DNA from 3 places in the Sessilibacter sp. MAH3 genome. Region 1 is predicted to be linked to each of the others. Evidence: predicted binding sites of a transcription regulator. Region 1 holds the regulator's gene; each other region holds the start of a gene.
The links. The regulator sigma-54, encoded in region 1, starts transcription at its own class of promoters, with help from an activator protein. The targets are predictions, from matches to a motif close to TGGCACANNNNTTGCNNT.
Positions count from the first base shown of each region.

Region 2: flgB (flagellar basal body rod protein FlgB) is a predicted target of sigma-54. The motif match lies at 1,213-1,230, and genes of this name have one in related genera.
Region 3: ACYQ2C_RS13600 (flagellar basal body-associated FliL family protein) is a predicted target of sigma-54. The motif match lies at 1,790-1,807, and genes of this name have one in related genera.

Region 1 is NZ_BAAGIE010000008.1:72,558-75,737, forward strand. It holds gene lptA (lipopolysaccharide transport periplasmic protein LptA) at 1-78, shown strand, start outside; gene lptB (LPS export ABC transporter ATP-binding protein) at 123-848, shown strand; gene ACYQ2C_RS06840 (RNA polymerase factor sigma-54) at 1,232-2,839, shown strand; gene hpf (ribosome hibernation-promoting factor, HPF/YfiA family) at 2,938-3,180, shown strand, end outside.
Region 2 is NZ_BAAGIE010000007.1:101,946-105,125, forward strand. It holds gene ACYQ2C_RS06270 (PA3496 family putative envelope integrity protein) at 90-278, shown strand; gene flgB (flagellar basal body rod protein FlgB) at 1,433-1,837, shown strand; gene flgC (flagellar basal body rod protein FlgC) at 1,853-2,293, shown strand; gene ACYQ2C_RS06285 (flagellar hook assembly protein FlgD) at 2,316-3,029, shown strand; gene flgE (flagellar hook protein FlgE) at 3,064-3,180, shown strand, end outside.
Region 3 is NZ_BAAGIE010000022.1:33,032-36,211, forward strand. It holds gene fliN (flagellar motor switch protein FliN) at 1-163, opposite strand, end outside; gene fliM (flagellar motor switch protein FliM) at 156-1,202, opposite strand; gene ACYQ2C_RS13600 (flagellar basal body-associated FliL family protein) at 1,219-1,743, opposite strand; gene ACYQ2C_RS13605 (flagellar hook-length control protein FliK) at 2,239-3,180, opposite strand, start outside.

The DNA of each region.
Region 1 (3,180 bases):
GCCGTAGCGTCGGGTGAGAATCGAGTGAAGTTGATTATTCAACCTCAAAATAAAGACACCACAAACACCAACCAATAAACCTTGTTAAATCTTTCAATTAATCACTACCAGCACTAAGAGTTATGAGTCGACTGAGCGCTAAAAATTTGGCCAAAAGCTACGGATCGAGACAAATCGTATCCGACGTTTCATTTTCTGTGTCAACGGGAGAAGTTGTTGGCTTACTCGGCCCAAATGGTGCGGGAAAGACCACGTGTTTTTACATGATTGCAGGAATTGTTAAAGCCGATCACGGCAGCGTTTGGATCGACAACGAAGACATTACCAATCTTCCCATGCATGGCCGCGCCAGACGCGGACTTGGCTATCTCCCACAAGAAGCATCGGTATTTAGAAAGCTATCGGTCAAAGACAATATTTTAGCAATCTTAGAGACTCGATCCGATTTATCTGCAACAGATCGCAAAGACCGAGCGCAACAACTTTTAGAAGAATTTCACATCACCCACGTACAAGACAGCCAAGGCATCGCCCTATCCGGTGGTGAACGTCGTCGCGTCGAAATTGCTCGCGCGCTAGCGACAGAACCACGCTTTATCCTTCTTGACGAACCCTTTGCCGGCGTGGACCCAAAATCCGTCGGTGATATCAAGCAAATTATTGAACACCTTCAATCACGAGGAATTGGCGTACTCATTACCGACCACAACGTTCGCGAGACCTTAGATATCTGCGAGAAAGCCTATATTGTGGGCGGCGGGTTTATCATTGCCGAAGGCGACGCTGAGACGGTTTTATCCAATCAAAAAGTCAGAGACACTTATTTGGGTGAAGGCTTTAAGCTCTAAATTGAGCGGCCACCTCAACCGACCCTCAATAAAACAACAAAAGCCTCAACACCTATCAAAGGACCCAAAAAAAGACTCTTTTTTAGCCTACAAGACCACCCAAAAGACATTTTAGGCGACATTAAAAAACCGCTTTACCTTGCTGTTGAAATAGGCGAACATTGGTCTTACTGTTAAGTGATCAACAAGTAATCCCCTCCGCTAAAGCACTCGCTGTTCTTTTATTTTTTCCCTCAAAACATTTATTTAAAGAGAATTCAAGGTTGGGCATATTTTTTGCTTAATAGCTGTTGCAAAAACGCCCCTTTCAAGTCTACACTGACACTAAGCTTGATCAGAATCAGCTCCGATTCTGACACCGTTTTTGGAAGTAGTGTCAAGTTATGAAACAATCATTACAGCTAAAAATGGGTCAACAATTAACGATGACCCCTCAGTTGCAGCAAGCCATTCGCCTGCTACAACTCTCAACGCTCGATCTTCAACAAGAGATTCAAGAAGCTCTTGAGTCTAATCCCATGCTCGAAGTTAGCGAATCCGATGACTCTCACCTTGATAGCGGTGAGTCCGGCGACAACAGCGAACAACCCAACGAAATTTCCGACAACTTCAGCGAAGAAAAAGTTACCGCAACCGCATCCGAATCCGATTCTGGCGACGCCCAAGAAGGCGAATGGCAGGAAAACATTCCCGAGGATTTACCCGTTGATACCCAGTGGGACGACATTTACCAAGGCAGCAGCAACTCTTCCTCGTCATCAGCCGTAGAACGAGACGACAGCTTTTTCGACAGCCAAATCGACAACACCGAGACCCTTCAAGAATACTTACTGTGGCAATTGAATCTGACTCCAATGTCAGAAACCGATCGAACCATTGCTTTAGCAATCATAGACTCGGTAGAGCCCAGCGGTTTGCTCTCAAGCAGTATCGAGGAGATTTTTCACGGCCTACGCGGTGACTGGCGTGAGAATGACGAAGATGCCGAACAAGAAAGCGGTGAGCTTGAAGCTTCTGAACCTCTAAACGAAGACGCAGATACAGACGCAGATACAGACGAAGACCTAAGCCTAGACGAAGTGATTGCGGTTCAACACCGACTTCAACTGTTTGATCCTATCGGCTCTTGCAGCGTCGATTTGTCTGAATGTTTGATGGTACAACTCAATCAATACGCCAAAGAAACACCCGGACTGGAAACCGCCAAGGCGGTAGTTGCAGAGCATCTAGCGTTACTTGGCAGTCGTGACTACAAACAGTTAATGCGTAAATGTCGCGTTAAAGAGCCCGAACTCAAAGTTGCGATCGATTTAATTCAGGAATTAACACCTCATCCCGGCGCTACTATCGGCAGCAGCGATACCAGCTATATCGTTCCCGATGTTTTTGTGAGCAAGCAAGAAGGTCGCTGGATCGTAGAGCTGAACCCAGAAATAGCCCCTAAAATTCGCATCAACAACAATTACGCCAGTCTTGTAAAGCGTGCCGATAGCAGCGAAGACAACACCTTCTTGCGAGATAATTTACAAGAAGCACGCTGGTTCTTGAAAAGTTTACAAAGCCGCAACGAGACTCTACTGAAGGTTGCAAGCTGCATTGTTGAAAAACAACAGGGCTTTTTAGATTTCGGCCCAGAATCCATGAAACCTCTAGTACTTCACGACATTGCCGAAGACGTAGGCATGCATGAGTCGACAATTTCACGGGTAACAACGCAAAAATACATGCACACGCCTCAAGGCATCTTTGAGTTAAAATACTTTTTCTCAAGCCACGTCAGCACAGACAATGGCGGCGAATGCTCTTCAACCGCAATACGTGCCATTATCAAAAAGCTGGTTGCCGCAGAAGACGCTCGCAAACCCTTAAGCGACAGCAAAATTACCGCGTTACTGGCAGATCAAGGCATTCAAGTCGCCCGAAGAACCATTGCGAAATATCGCGAATCCTTGGGTATTCCAGCCTCGAACGAACGTAAAAGACTGGTCTGACCAACCATGACTCGGTGATCTCGACCCTAATTCATACCCGATTACACGGGCTTAAAACCTGTGTAATCAATGACTTAACTCTGACATGAGGAATAACAATGACTCTTAGCATCAGTGGGCACCACGTCGAAGTCACCGACTCTATTCGAAATTATGTTGAAACTAAATTTGAAAAACTCGGCAAGCACAACCCGCAAATCACTACAATCAATGTTGTATTAAGGGTTGAAAAACAAAGACAAAAAGCAGAAGCTTCCGTACACATAAGTGGCAAAGATATATTTGCCGAGAGTGAATCTGACGATCTGTATATTGCCATCGATGAAATGGCCGTAAAATTA
Region 2 (3,180 bases), on a different contig from region 1:
TGGCTGGTTGTTGTAGCCTCCTAGTTGCGGGTAGAACACAGTGATTCTTACAAGCGATTAATTTTGTTGGAATTGTTGAGGATGATTTTATGCGTGACGAACTAACCAATGACGACTTCAATTCAAGTGATGTGCTTAACAGCATCGGTGATGAGCTGGACAACTTCACCGCTAAAAACTTGCAAATTGATGCCCGTAGAAGATTAGAAGACGCGTTAGAAGAGCGTAGGCTTAGTCGAGAGCTGCGCGAATTTGATTTTGATGACATAGACGATTAATAGAGCCCGCTGTATTTGTGGTGTTCGCGGGTGAACATTATCCTCATCATCTAATTCGTTAGAGCACGAACAGCATTGGACTCTGGTTAACTCTTTGCGAATTAATCAGAGTACCTGTATCAGTGCTCTAGCTTAATATTGCGATCTTTAAACGGTAACCTTCGTTACTCTTGTATCTTTATGAATACCGCATATTCGGTATTGATTCGATTGATATCTCACTGTATTACTAGGCTTTTATTTGCTTTCGCTCCACGCGGTAACATTCGTTGTTTGTCTGTCTCATTAGTAAATGCCTTCAATTCGTAAACTGTTTTAAATTACAACGCCTTCTAATCTCCAAAATCTTATAATTTATAGGAAACTCTGATTAACCTAGAGTTTCTCGCGACACAAGGATGTGTTGCCAATTTCAAGAACGGTAAGTGATTGAAATTGTGAAGAAATTGGAAATCGCATTTTCAATTTCTGTCCTCTGATTAAATCATGGATGAGTTAATCAGAGGTTCCTATAGATTCTTCTAATTAATAAACTCTTCCAATTGATAAATTCCCCTGAATTCTACGTTTTGTAGTACGAGTGTTTTTCACTAATTTTTGCTGAAGTAAAATTACACGGCAAACTATTTCCTCTCGAATGACTTTTGGAACCACTGCTTAACTCATCCCTGACTTGATCAGCGGAAATTGTTTGAGTTTGTGAAGAGTTCAGAAATTATATTTCTATTTCTTACCGTTATTTAAATATGGCGGAGTTAATCAGCGTTTTATTAAGTAAACGCTAATAAGCTTTAGGTTTGCGGAATTTTTTCAGACTTGATCATAGTTTTCTAGAGAGAATCAAAAATTCTCATATTCCATGGTTTTTGATAACTCTTCAGAATGTTGTATCAAATTCTGCGACTAACACAAAATGTTCAATCAATAACGCTGTTGGCCTAGTTCTCGCTTTAACCCATTTGTGAGAATGCATTGCCGTTAAAGCGGCAATAAATAGATTTACCAAAGGAACCTCCGATTAACTTATCCCTGATTTAATCAGAGGTTCCTAAGGATGAAATTGCAGAGATTTTTAGTTTATCCATAAAGCTGGAATTTTTAACGAGTTGATGGTTGTTCTGCAAAAAAATCAATCTGTGAAATGAGTAATTATCGTGGCTATTAATTTTGACACTGCATTAGGTATCCACCCACTTGCATTACAAAAACGTACCGAGCGTGCAAATATATTGGCAAATAATATTGCCAATGCAGAAACACCTGGGTTCAAAGCACGAGATCTTAATTTTCAGGCTGTTTTTGAACAGCATCTTTCAAACCAAACTGAAGGTTTGAATATGGACGTCACTCAATCCGGTCACAGACCCGGCGGCGCTGTAGTTATAAACGATGACGAACTTTTGTATCGAAATCCTTTGCAGCCTTCTATTGATGGCAATACCGTAGAAGAGCACATTGAACATGCCGAGTTTATGAAAAATTCATTAGCGTTTGAATCCAGTTTTTTATTCTTAAAAAGTCGGTTTAGCGGCCTGTTAACTGCATTACGCGGTGAATAATAGAGGTAAAAAATTATGTCATTAGGCGATGTCTTTAGAACATCTGCGTCGGCACTGAGCGCAAATACGGTTCGAATTAATACCACGGCAAGTAATTTGGCTAACGCTGAGTCCGCTGCATCGAGTATTGACGAAACCTATCGCGCTCGCCACCCAGTTTTTGCCGCGGTGGCGAAGGAGGCCTTGGATATTAATTTTGATACTCTTGATGCAGGACCCAGTGAAACCAGTGGTGTTCAAGTTTTAGGTGTTGTCGAATCAAATGCGCCGTTGCAGCAACGTTACGAGCCGGGCCATCCTCTCGCCAACGAAGACGGTTACGTATTTTACCCCAATGTAAATGCCGTAGAAGAATTGACGAACATGATCTCAAGCTCAAAGGCCTATCAAATGAACGTTGAAGTGCTTAATTCAGCGAAATCAATGATGCAAAGAATATTAACGCTTGGTCAGTAGGGCTTTTTGCGGAGATTAAATAATGGATATTTCCAATGTTGAATCGGTACTAAGTCGTTTCTCACTTGAAAACCGCGCTACAGAAGAAACGGATGACGGCGACGATCTAGGTAGAGATGTTTTTTTGCAATTATTAACAACGCAATTGCAAAATCAAAACCCATTAGAACCCCAAGAAAACAGTGAATTCGTCGCACAACTTGCGCAATTTTCACAATTAGAAAGCCTGGGTGAATTAAACAATAATTTTACAGACTTTAGCAGTTCATTTTTATCTAACCAAGCTTTGGCCGCTTCGTCGCTGGTTGGAACTTCGGTAACCGTTCCTTCCAATACCGCCTTATTAGCACCCGGTGGCGTGGTTTCTGGACAAGTGCAATTACCTGCTTCCAGCAACGACGTTAATATCGATATATTCGACAGCGCAGGCAGTTTTGTCGATCGAATTCCATTAGGAACTCAAGCCGCTGGGGAATTGGTTTTCCGCTGGGATGGCAGTTTTGCCGAAGTTAACGGCGAGCTTATCGACTGGCAATCATCAAGATCTAACATCGACAGCGGTGAATACCGAATTACGGTAACCGCAGATATTAATGGCAGTACGACACAATTGGATACTGGCTTAAGCGCAAATGTTAACAGTGTCACCGTTGGTGGAAACGGAGAGCTCACGCTAAACCTTGCCGGTATAGGCGCATACAGCATTAACGATGTTATTCAGTTTAATGAACAATAAAAACACCGTTTTATTCGGTTCGATGGAGTAAATTATGTCATTTAATATTGGTCTCAGTGGAATTCGTGCGGCAAATATTGACCTTGAAGTGACGGGTAATAATATTTCGAACGCTTCAACCATAGGGTTTAAGGAAAGTCGAACCGAATTT
Region 3 (3,180 bases), on a different contig from region 1:
TTGGTGGTGGCTGAAATTCATCGAGAGCCATTTTTTCGGCGTCGGCATCGCCCTCACCTTGGCCATCAACAATTTCTTGCTCGGCCATAGCAGCGGCCCATTCATCTGCCATTGCGTCCTGGTCGAGACCATCTTCGTTTTCGTTGTTGTCTTCATCAGCCATGTTGATTTACCTCAGTTTCTTTTGGGTCTTTTCCTGCGAATAATCCTGGATGATTTAATTTCGATTTCTCTTGTATTATGGATCGATCAATAAAGCCGAGAATTTGCAAAGCCATGTTGCCGTCACATTGACCCAGTTTTGATCGAAACATGGGAACTCTGTTGGCGGTAACAACATGATGAGGCGGCATTTCTATGGGAATAACATCGCCAACTTTGAGTTTGACAATATCTCCTAGTCGTATTTTGGCGTTGGCAATTTCGCACTCCAGTTGCACATCCGCTTCTAATACATCTTCTCGCAATGCAACTATCCAACGATCGTCTCGTTCATCACTATCGCTTTGCAAGCCTGCATCGAGCATTTCGCGTATGGGTTCGATGGTGGAGTAAGGAATGGTAATTTGCAGTTCTCCACCACCACCGTCTAATTCCACGTGAAAGGTACTGACAACCACGACCTCACTGGGGCTAACAATATTGGCCATTGAAGGGTTAACCTCGGAATTTATAAATTCAAATTCCAACGGCATAACCGCTTTCCAAGCTTCGGTGAGATCGGTAAAGGCTTGTTGCAATACCATTTGTACAACACGTAATTCGGTGGGCGTAAATTCACGGCCTTCGATTTTTGCGTGCCGACCATCGCCACCAAAAAAATTGTCCACTAATTTAAAAACCAGTTTTGCATCTAAAATAATCAGCGCTGTACCTCTTAAAGGCCGAAATTTCACCATATTTAAACTGGTTGGCACATACAAGGTGTGTACGTATTCGCCGAATTTTATAATCTGTACGCCACCGACTGAGACATCGGCTGTGCGGCGCAATAAATTAAACATGCTAATTCGGGTATAGCGCGCAAATCGTTCGTTAATCATTTCGAGCGTTGGCATTCGCCCGCGAACGATTCGATCTTGGCTGGTTAGGTCATAACCTCTAGCTTTACCGGGTTCGTTGTCGTTTTCGACCTCGATATCGCCATCGTCGACACCGTGTAATAAAGCATCGATTTCGTCTTGTGATAGTAAGTCTTGCAAGGTTTACAGACCTCAGTTATTGCATGACAAAATTAGTAAATAGTATTTGCTCTACTCCCGGCTCGCCGATCTCTTCATTCATGATCGTTTGAACAACCGTAAGAGCTGTTTGTCGCATTAACTCTTTGCCTTCTGGGGTTTGAATTTCTTCGTATTCCATGCCCGAGAACGCCAAGATTAGGTCGTTTCTTACCCGCGAGCTGTGTAATTCAATTTCGGTTACCACCGTGTCTGACCGTGTCATTAATGTAATATCAATTTGTGCGTAACGCTGGCGACCACGAACGTTATAGGTCATTAATAATGATGGATTTAATGGAAAATATACCGCTGGCATTTTCGTTTCCTCCATGGATTTTTCTTCCATGGCGGCATCATCAGCCTCTTCAACAGCCGGAGGATCTTCCTTGAATATAGTCAATACTGCGACGGTTCCGCCAACCGAAACCGAAATTAAAATTAAAGCGCCAACAATTAATAGAATGAGTTTCTTTTTTCCACCGCCGCTGGATTCTTCTGCTGCCTGTTCTTCGTCAGCCATGTCAAGATCTCGTCATTTTTTTGTAGTTAATGCTGTAGATTTAGAATCAGCAAAGGCTATGCCTGAATAACACGATGCTGAATAATCGCGCCTTCACTGGTGTAGCACAGGTTTGAGGATTTTCAAGAATTGTTAAATGGAAACGTCTGATGAATTTGTTCGTGAATAATGCAGAGAAAAGAAAAAAAACAATTGAAAGCGCGATTTGAAATTTTTCGCACGCTCAAACACTTACCCTACTCAGAACAGACGACACATTCTTGTGTCGCCGAGCGTTTTAAATGAATTTAGGTTTTGAATACAGTATTTTTAATGGCGGTTAGAGCAAAATATGTTTAGCCAACAACACCAAAATCGCAAGAAAAAACTATTTAGTTACAAAGCCAATAGTTAATGACTTAAAAAGAAATCGTTCTATTAAGCAGTCGTAAGAAAGCTCTGATTAATTCTTCCATAATTTAATCAGAGCTTATTCAAAAGTGATTAAAACGCAAATTAAGCGTAGCTATCTACCAAACGGGTATGAGTATTCACGGGTGTTACGTGGGTGACTTCCGTATTTTCTTCAATACCGCCAGAATTCACTAGATTGTCATTTTCTGCCTGGTTATTACTCTCTTGACGTTGCTCCTGATTAGACTGACCAGAAATATTAACATCCACTAAGTTTAAACCTTCCTGGGAAAAAAGTTCTCTCAAGCGGTTAGCCGTTTGATCCAATGCATCGCGTACTTGCGAAGAGTGACTGTTAAAACTGACTTGAGCTTGATCGTTATGTACAACAATTCTAGCTTGTAATGGGCCTAGCTCCGGTGGATCCAGTTGAATTTCGGCCTCTGATAATCCTTGGCTCGCCAACCATAAAACTTTTTCGGCAACATCCGCTCCCCAAGCGGGAGAAGTTATGCCATGCCCAACAAATAAACTGGTTGTCGTGGGTGTTGATCTAAGCGCATCTGACGGATTTAATATACCACTGATCTGACCATTAATATATTGGCTTACTTTATTGTCAATTGGATTAAGCGTATCGATTTCCGTAGAGTTATTCAAACCCGCAATATTAAGCAGACTATCAAATTTTGCAGAAAACTTGCTGTTTTGCGCATTATTATCCAATACATCTGCATTTAAATCTGAATCTAGCGCTAGGCCATTTAATTCATAGTCACCTTGACTTACGTTCAACAATGCAGATTTATTCAAACCATTTGAGGCATTTAGACTATTTTTAGATATCAAGCTTTCCGATTGCAATAAGTTTGAATATGCCGACAATCCACCAAACCCAGACTGCTCAAGCAATTCCGCACCGGTTGTTAATTGGCCTAAACCGCCTGTGCTGGATGTCGCTATTAATAATGGCGATTGGCCCTCAAGTTCACCATCTAGGTGTAAATCTGAAATAAATGCTTCTACCAGTGGCGATTGCGACGT